Regions from separate parts of the Nocardiopsis sp. NPDC057823 genome, predicted to be linked through region 3. Evidence: riboswitches for the same ligand, from Rfam matches in the RefSeq annotation. Region 3 holds a riboswitch; each other region holds the start of a gene.
What was found. Region 3 has a riboswitch for thiamine pyrophosphate ahead of ACFVNO_RS09570 (ECF transporter S component). Riboswitches for the same ligand answer to the same signal wherever they lie in the genome.
Positions count from the first base shown of each region.

Region 1: another riboswitch for thiamine pyrophosphate. It lies ahead of thiD (bifunctional hydroxymethylpyrimidine kinase/phosphomethylpyrimidine kinase); the one in region 3 lies ahead of ACFVNO_RS09570 (ECF transporter S component).
Region 2: another riboswitch for thiamine pyrophosphate. It lies ahead of thiO (glycine oxidase ThiO); the one in region 3 lies ahead of ACFVNO_RS09570 (ECF transporter S component).
Region 4: another riboswitch for thiamine pyrophosphate. It lies ahead of thiC (phosphomethylpyrimidine synthase ThiC); the one in region 3 lies ahead of ACFVNO_RS09570 (ECF transporter S component).

Region 1 is NZ_JBHVLR010000024.1:62,240-64,431, reverse strand. It holds gene ACFVNO_RS28165 (sodium:alanine symporter family protein) at 1-402, shown strand, start outside; gene thiD (bifunctional hydroxymethylpyrimidine kinase/phosphomethylpyrimidine kinase) at 482-1,285, opposite strand; TPP riboswitch at 1,274-1,385, opposite strand; gene ACFVNO_RS28155 (DedA family protein) at 1,429-2,139, opposite strand.
Region 2 is NZ_JBHVLR010000003.1:361-2,552, forward strand. It holds gene thiE (thiamine phosphate synthase) at 1-398, opposite strand, end outside; gene ACFVNO_RS06510 (Rv2175c family DNA-binding protein) at 475-834, opposite strand; TPP riboswitch at 935-1,044, shown strand; gene thiO (glycine oxidase ThiO) at 1,078-2,192, shown strand, end outside.
Region 3 is NZ_JBHVLR010000004.1:187,350-189,541, reverse strand. It holds gene ACFVNO_RS09575 (transglycosylase domain-containing protein) at 1-483, shown strand, start outside; TPP riboswitch at 642-747, shown strand; gene ACFVNO_RS09570 (ECF transporter S component) at 854-1,465, shown strand; gene ACFVNO_RS09565 (ABC transporter ATP-binding protein) at 1,468-2,192, shown strand, end outside.
Region 4 is NZ_JBHVLR010000001.1:771,882-774,073, forward strand. It holds gene ACFVNO_RS03555 (DUF3068 domain-containing protein) at 1-225, shown strand, start outside; gene ACFVNO_RS03560 (SOS response-associated peptidase) at 236-1,093, shown strand; TPP riboswitch at 1,221-1,332, shown strand; gene thiC (phosphomethylpyrimidine synthase ThiC) at 1,326-2,192, shown strand, end outside.

The DNA of each region.
Region 1 (2,192 bases), on a different contig from region 3:
TCCCTGCTCACCAGCCAGGCGATGACGCAGGGCCTGGAGGCCATCAGCCCGGCCCTGGCCCCGGCGGGCGCGGTGATCGTGGCGATCGCCGTCGCGGTGTTCGCCTTCACGACCCTGCTCGGCTGGTCCTACTACGGCGACCGGTGCATCGAGTTCCTGGCGGGCCGAAGCCTCGTGCTGCCCTACCGGATCCTTTTCATCATCGTCATCTTCATCGGGTCGGTCGCCGACCTCAGCTCCGTGTGGCTGTTCAGCGACATCGCCAACGGCCTGATGGCGCTGCCCAACCTGGTGGGCCTGCTGGTGCTGTCGCCGCTCGTGGTGGCGGAGACCAGGAAGTTCTTCGCCCACCCGGACTGGAGGAACCCCGACGCCCTGATGGACGACGTCGTCAAGGGCTAGCCGCCACGGCACGCCGTGGAACGGAAAAAGGGGGACCGGCCCGTGCGGCCGGTCCCCCTCTCGCGTTCCCGTGCCCGGGTCACCACCAGGCGTGGAAGTGGTGGACGGGGCCCTGGCCGCCGCCCGCGTCGATCTCGTCGGCGCGGCGCAGGGCCTCGGTCAGGTAGGCCTTGGCGTCGGCCACGGCGGAGGCCGCGTCCGGGCGCTGCGGCAGCAGCGCCGCGATGGACGACGACAGGGTGCAGCCGGTGCCGTGGGTGTTGCGGGTGTCCACGCGGGGCGCGGAGAACTCCCGGTGCTCTCCGTCCCGGGACACCAGGACGTCCACGCTCTCCCCGCCCTCCAGGTGGCCGCCCTTGAGCAGCACCCGGCGCGGGCCCAGCTCCAGCAGGCGGCGGGCCTGGGCGCGCATCCCCTCCAGGTCCGTCGCCTCGTCCTCCTCCAGCAGGTCGGCGGCCTCGGGCAGGTTGGGGGTGATCAGGTCGGCGCGGGGCAGCAGCGCGGTGCGCAGCGCCTTGGTGGCCGAGGCCTCCAGCAGGCGGTCGCCGCTCTTGGCCACCATCACCGGGTCGACCACGACGTTGGGCAGACCGTGCCGCCCGATCGCCTCGGCGACGGCCTCGGTGATCTCGGCGGTGCCGAGCATCCCGACCTTGACCGCGTGCACGGTCGCGTCGGAGAAGAGGGTGTCCATCTGGCGGACCACGAAGTCGGCGGGGACGGGGTGGACCCCGGTGACGCCCCGGGTGGATTGCGCGGTGAGCGCGGCGATCACGCTCATCCCGAACGTCCCGTGGGCGGAGAAGGCCTTGAGGTCGGCCTGGATCCCGGCGCCCCCGCTGGGGTCGCTGCCGGCGATGGACACGATGTTGTACGCGCTCATGGGCGTTCCTTCGCTAGTGCTAACTAGGGCAGGTTCGACGGGTGTGCTCTCAGCCGGGGCGCGGCCGGTCGGCCGCGCCCCGGCACCCCGCGCCGTGCGGACCCGGGAGGGTCCTTCGGTTGAGGATGCCGCCGGTGGGGCGGTCAGGCGGTGGGCGTGTTCTGCGCCCCGCGCGCCCGGACGATCTTGAGGACCCGGGCCACCACGAACCACAGCAGCAGCAGGGCGATGACGACCAGCACGATGTTGCTGATCAGGCCGCTCCACTGGACCAGGATGGGCTTGATGGCCGGACCGAAGACGAAGCCCAGGCCGATCCAGATGGTGTTCCACACGGCCGAGCCGATGACGGTGTAGAGGGAGAACTTCAGCAGCGGCATCCGCTCGATGCCGGCCGGGACGGAGATGAAACTGCGGACCAGGGGCACGCACCGGCCCAGCAGGACGGCCATGCCGCCGAAGCGCTCGAAGAACTTCTCGGCCTTGTGGAAGTCGCCGATCTCCAGCAGCGGGGTCTTCTCGACCAGCCACATGGTGCGTTCGCGGCCCAGCAGCGCGCCGATCGCGTAGAAGCCCCAGGCGCCGACCAGGCAGCCGATGGTGGCCCACATGATGGCGAGCCAGACGTTCATCTGGCCGTCGTAGGCGAGGAAGCCCGCGCCGGGCAGGACGGCCTCACTGGGCATCGGGGGGAAGAAGGTCTCGATGAACAGGGCCACGCCCACACCGGGCTCGCCCAGGGTCACCATGAGGTTCAGGACCCACCCGATGAACCCCTCGTACTCGTGGACGATCTCCTCCTCGACCGACGTGTTCATGGCCAGGGCCGACATCGTCCACAGATTCGCTGGCATCCGGGTTCCTCTTCTTCTTCGTGCTTTGCGGGCGGGTCTGGGGGAGGGGAAGG
Region 2 (2,192 bases), on a different contig from region 3:
CCCGGCTCCTCGGCACAGGCACGGGCGGTGTCGATGTCGTTGTTGGAGCGCCCGATCAGCGGGTCGGCCCCGATGACGTCGCGGGCCATGGGCACCGGCAGGTCGCGCTGCCCCAGGTGGAGCACGTCGGCGCGCACCGCGCGGGCGATGTCGGCGCGGTCGTTGACCGCGAGCAGGGCGCCGTGGCGTTCGCACGCCTCCCGCAGCACCTCCAGGGCCGCGAGCTCCTCGCGCGCCTCCAGGCCCTTGTCCCGGAGCTGGACGATGTCCACTCCCCCGGACAGCGCGGCGTCGGCGAACTCGGCGAGATCGCCGCGCTCGCGGCGGGCGTCGGTGCACAGGTACAGAAGGGATGCGTCCAGGCGCTTGCGCAGGCTGGTTCCGTGGCTGGTCCTCACGCCCACCAGCCTAGGCCCTGGCCCCGGCGGGCCCAAGGGGGCGGGCGACGCGGGCGCGCCCACCCCGGCAGGGGCGTCAGAAGGCCAGGCTCTGGGCGCGGCGGCGCACCTCGGTGCCCCGGTTCTCGCGCATCGCCTGGATCGGGGTCCCGGGCAGCGTGTCGTCCGGCGTGAAGAGCCAGCGCAGCGCCTCCTCCGTGGAGTAGCCCGCGTCGCTGAGCAGGACCAGCGTGCCGGGCAGCCCCTTCACGAGGTCGTCACCGTCGACGAAGGCGGCCGGGATCGAGAGTTCGCCGCCGCGGACCACGCCCATGAGCCGGTTCTCGCGGATGAGCGTCTTGATGCGGTTCGGGCTCACGCCCAGAGGCGCGGCCGCCTCCTTGAGGGTCAGCCACTCGCCGACCAGGGTGTCGAGATTGGTATCGCTAGATGTCACCCCACCAATCTGCCACAGGCCCGGTCCCGCGGACACCACGCACGCCGCGGACACCGGCTCCGGCCCCCGGATCGGGGGGCCGTAGTATGTGGGGCGAACACAGACGTCCCGCGGGAGCCGGGTGGACCCGGCTGAGAGGGGGGCTGCCGCCCCCGACCGCACGAACCTGATCCGGATCATGCCGGCGAAGGGAGCGGAGGCAGCACCGTGCGCACCCCTGAGACCGAACGGCGCCCCGACACGATTCGTCCTACCTCTGGAGGGCCGGAGGGCGGCCACGGCGTCGTCGTGGTCGGCGGCGGCCTGGCCGGCCGCGTGACCGCCTGGCGGGCGGCACAGGCCGGGCACCGGGTCACCCTGGTCGAACCCGACCCCGTCACCGACCCGGCCGGGGCCCGGGCCGCGTCCACCGTCGCGGCGGGCATGCTCACGCCGGCCACCGAGGCGGTGTTCGGCGAGGAGCCCCTCATGGAGTTCGGCATCCGGTCGGCCTCCCTGTACCCGGACTTCGTCGCCGAACTGGAGGCCGCGAGCGGGCTCGGCGTCGGCTACCGCACCACCGGAACACTGCTGGTCGGCTTCGACGCCGACGACATGGCGGTCCTGGACCGCCTGCACGACCTCCAGAAGCGCCTGGGGGTGGAGACCGAGCGCCTGAGCGGCCGGGAGTGCCGGCGGCTGGAGCCGATGCTGGCCCCCGCGGTGCGCGGCGGCGTGCTCGCCCCCCGGGACCACTCGGTGGACCCGCGCCTGCTGCTGCGCGCCCTGGCGGTGGCCGGGGAGCGCGCCGGGGCCGCGGAGGTCCGCGGGCGTGTCACGGCCGTGCGCTCGCCCGGCGCCGGGGGCGCCCGGCTGGGCGCGGTCCTGGACGACGGCCGGGAGCTGCCCGCCGACCAGGTGGTGGTCGCCGCCGGGTGCTGGAGCGACCGGATCGACCTGCCCGAGCCCGTCGTGCCGCCGCTGCGCCCGGTCAAGGGGCAGCTGCTGCGCACGCGGGTGCCCGCCGGGGAGCCTCCCCTCGTGGAGCGGACGGTGCGCGGCCTGGTCCGGGGCTTCCCCGTCTACCTGGTGCCGCGCGCCGACGGCGAGATCGTCATCGGCGCCACCCAGGAGGAGCTGGGCTACGACACCTCCCTGACGGCGGGCGGGCTGTGGCAGGTGCTCCGGGACGCCCGCGAGCTGGTCCCCGGCGTGACCGAACTGGAGGTCACCGAGACCTGTGTGGGCCTGCGCCCCGGCTCCCCGGACAACGAACCCCTGCTGGGCCCCACCCGGGTCCCCGGCCTGCACCTGGCCGGGGGGCACTTCCGGCACGGGGTGCTGCTGACCCCGGTCACCGGCGAGGTCATGGCCCGTGC
Region 3 (2,192 bases):
TCCTCCGTGACCATCGGCCGCGAGGGCGACGAGGACTTCCGCGAGATCCGGATGCGCTCGCACTGCGAGGAGGGGGCGGTGCCGACCCACGTGGCCGACGGCGTCAACCACCTGCTCCAGCAGACCTTCAAGGGCGGCACCGCGAACGGCCTGGGCATCGGCCGCCCGGCCGCGGGCAAGACCGGCACCACCGACAGCGCGGCCTACGCCTGGTTCGCCGGGTACACGCCCAACCTGGCCTCGGCCGTGGTGGTCGGCGACATCCGGGGCGGGGAGCAGAACCCGCTCCAGGGGGTGTGGATCGGCGGCCGGTACTACGGGATCGTCTACGGCGGCACGCTGCCGGGGCCGATCTGGCAGGCCACGATGAACCGCGCCGCGGCCGACCTGCCCGCGGAGTCCTTCGCCCCGTCGCCGCCCCGCTTCGGCGACCCGTCGGCGGCCCCGCCCAAGAAGGAGGAGGAGGGCGACGAGGACGCCTGACCGCAAGGCGCGGAGGGGCCCGGGGAGGGCCCTCCGGAGCAGTCCCCGGGGAGGGGACGGGGGCCGGTCCCGGTTCGGGGCCGGCCCCCGCGGCGTCCCGGGAGGTGAGACGGCACGGCACAGGACTGGCCTTCTCCGGCATATGGCGCATAATGGGGGCGAACCGACAGGGGAGCGCGTGAGCGCTGAGAGTGCGGAAAGTCCGCAGACCCTTACACACCTGATCCGGGTAATGCCGGCGAAGGAAGTCGTGGGAACCGCCACCGATGGCGCGTCTCGCGCGCCGGAGGTCCGCTTCCGGCGCCGCAGTGCCCCGGTGCCGCTCTTGGCCGTATCCGCCCCTCGTCACACCGACGAAGGGACACATCGAATGGGCACCGACACCACCCCCGGTGGCACCTGGGCCGACATCAGGTCGCGGGCACGCGGCTGGCGCACCGTCGACATCGTCGTCGCCGCCGTGCTGGGCGTCGCCGTCGGCGTCGTGTTCTGGCTCTGGAACATCGTCTGGTCCATCACCACCCCGCTGTTCGCGGCGTTCCCGCCCGGGCAGGCGGCCGTCTACGGCATGTGGCTGATCTCCGGCGTCCTGGGCGGGCTCATCATCCGCAGGCCCGGCGCCGCCCTGCTGACCTCGATCGCCGCCGCCTCGGTGTCGGCGGTCCTGGGCACCCAGTGGGGGGTCATGGTCCTCCTCGACGGCACCCTCCAGGGCATCCTGCCCGAGCTGGTCTTCCTGGCCTTCGGCTACCGCCGCTGGGGCATGGGCGTCGCCGTCCTGGCCGCCGCCGTCGCCGGGATCTCCCCGGCGATCCGCGACAACATCGCCTACAACGTCACCTGGCCGCTGCACTACCAGGTGATCTACGGGGTCATCGTGGTGATCAGCGCCGCGGTCATCGCCGGGGTCGGCGCGCGCCTGCTCACCACCGCCCTGGCCCGCTCCGGCGCGCTGGCCCCCTTCGCCTCGGCCAAGGGCTGACCGTGGCCGACCGAGGACGCCCGGGCGCCCGCGTCGAGCTCTCCGGCTGGGGATGGCGGCACGCGGGCCGGGACGCGTACACCCTGCGGGGCGTCGACCTGGCCGTCGGGCCCGGTGAACGGGTGCTGCTGCTCGGCGCCTCCGGCACCGGCAAGTCCACCCTGCTGCACGCCCTGGCCGGGCTCACCGGCGACGACGGCGCCATCGGCGGAGAGGAGGAGGGCCTGCTCCTGGTGGACGGGGAGCGGGCCCGCCGCGGCCGGGCCGGGGTCGGGCTGGTCGCCCAGGACCCCGAGTCGCAGATCGTCATGGCCCGGGCCGGGGACGACGTCGCCTTCGGCCCGGAGAACCTGGGCGTGCCGCCGGAGGAGATCCGCGAGCGGGTGGGCGAGGCGCTGGAGGCCGTCGGGTTCCCCTACGGTCCGCGCCACCCCACCGGTGCGCTGTCGGGCGGCGAGAAGCAGCGCCTGGTCATCGCCGGGGCGATGGCGATGCGCCCGCGCCTGCTGCTGCTCGACGAGCCCACCGCCAACCTCGACCCGGACGGGGCCGCCCTCGTGCGCGGGGTGCTCGCCCGCCTGCTGGAGCGGACCTCGGCGACGATGGTGCTGGTGGAGCACCGGGTCGCCGAGGTCGTGGACCTGGTGGACCGGGTGGTCGTGCTGGAGGCCGGGGGCGGCGTGGCCGCCGACGGCCCGCCGCGCGAGGTGTTCGCCGCCCACGGCGC
Region 4 (2,192 bases), on a different contig from region 3:
CGCGCCGAGCAGGCCCGGGTGCGCTCCCTGCTGCTGCGCTCCCTGGACTCGTGGGCGCCCTGGGCCCTGGGCCCGGCCGGCGGCCTGCTGCTGGTCGCCGGGGGTGCGGTCGCCCTGCGCGACCGCTCCCGGGACGCGGGCCGCGACGGCCGCGGGGGCGCGGAGGGGGCGGGAGCGCCCGCGGATTCGGATGTCACGGATGGGAAGCGGGTGCCGTCGGCGTAGGATCGGACGCATGTGCGGTCGTTATGCCCAGTCCAGGAACGTGCAGCAGCTCCGGCTCGACTTCGGCCTCCCGGAGGAGTCCCTGCCCGGCGAGGACGTGGACACCCGCGCCTGGCCGCCGCTGGAGGAGCTGGAGCCGGACTACAACATCTCGCCCGGCCGCCCGGTGTACGCCGTCCTCGGCCCGCCCCCGCAGGGCGGGGAGGAGGCCGCGCCCGGGCCGCGCTCCCTGCACACCCTGCGCTGGGGGCTGATCCCCTCCTGGGCCAAGGACCGCAACATCGGCTACCGGATGATCAACGCGCGCAGCGAGACCGTGGCCGACAAGCCCGCGTTCCGCACGGCGTTCCGGCGCCGCCGCTGCCTGCTGCCCGCCGACGCCTACTACGAGTGGCAGCTCGTCGGCAGGGACGGCACGGTCCAGGCCAGCACCTCGCCCGCCACCGACCCCGACCACAAGAAGCGCAAGGCCAAGGCGGACAAGAAGCCCTACTCCGTCCACTACCCCGGCGGCGGCGAGCCGCTGGCGATGGCCGGGATCTTCGAGCGCTGGCGCGACCCCGAGGCCCCCGAGGAGGACCCGGCGGGCTGGGTGTGGAGCTGCGCCGTCATCACCACCGAGGCCGCCCCCGCGCTCGCGCACATCCACGAGCGGATGCCCGTCATCGTGCCCCGGCAGGACTGGGCGGCGTGGCTGGACCCGGCCACCGGGCCCGACGAGCTGATGCACATCATGGCCGACACCCCGGCGGACCGGCTCGTCGCGGACGAGGTGTCCACCGACGTCAACACCATCAAGAACAACCGCCCCGACCTGCTCACGCCGCTGGCGGCCGGGTCGGGGCCGGAGCCGGACACCCTCTTCTGACCCCGGGGCCCGCCTCCGGGTCCCCCTGCACCCCTGGACGGGACCGGGGTGTCCCTGTGTACAGTGTCCGGGGCCGCCCGTGAACGCGGGCGCGCCCGGGTACGGCCCGACCGTGCCCCACAACGGGATAACGCAACGCGGGAGCTCGCGCCATGGCGGGCTGAGAGGGCGGCTCAACGGTGTCGCCGACCGCAGAACCTGTTCGGGTAATTCCGACGTAGGGAGGCATGCCATGACGGCTTCGCAGAGCCGTGACACCGGTCCCACCACCGGGGAGCACCGGGTGACCACCGGTCCCATCATGGGATCATCCAAGGTCTACCGGGACATCGAGACCCCCGAGGGCTTCACCCTCCGGATCCCCGGGCGCCGGGTGGGACTCACCGACGGCGGCCATTTCGACCTGTACGACACCTCCGGCCCCTACACCGACGACACCGCGCACATCGACGTCCGCGCCGGGCTGCCCGCCCTGCGCGGGGAGTGGATCCGCTCCCGCACCCCCGTCAACGGGGCCGACACCCAGCTCGCCCACGCCAAGGCCGGGACCATCACCCCCGAGATGAGGTTCGTGGCCGAACGCGAGGGCCTGGACCCCGAGTTCGTCCGTTCCGAGGTGGCGGTGGGCCGGGCGGTCATTCCCGCCAACCGCCGCCACCCCGAGTCCGAGCCGATGATCATCGGCAAGAACTTCCTGGTCAAGATCAACGCCAACATCGGCAACTCGGCCGTCACCTCCTCGGTGGAGGAGGAGGTCGAGAAGATGGTGTGGGCCACCCGCTGGGGCGCCGACACGATCATGGACCTGTCCACCGGCAAGCGCATCCACGAGACCCGCGAGCGCATCCTGCGCAACTCGCCCGTGCCGGTCGGCACCGTCCCCATCTACCAGGCGCTGGAGAAGGTCGACGGGGACCCGGCCCGGCTGTCCTGGGAGGTCTACCGCGACACGGTGATCGAGCAGTGCGAGCAGGGCGTGGACTACATGACCGTGCACGCGGGCGTCCTGCTGCGGTACGTGCCGCTCACCGCCCGCCGGGTCACCGGCATCGTCTCGCGCGGCGGCTCCATCATGGCCGCCTGGTGCCTGGCCCACCAC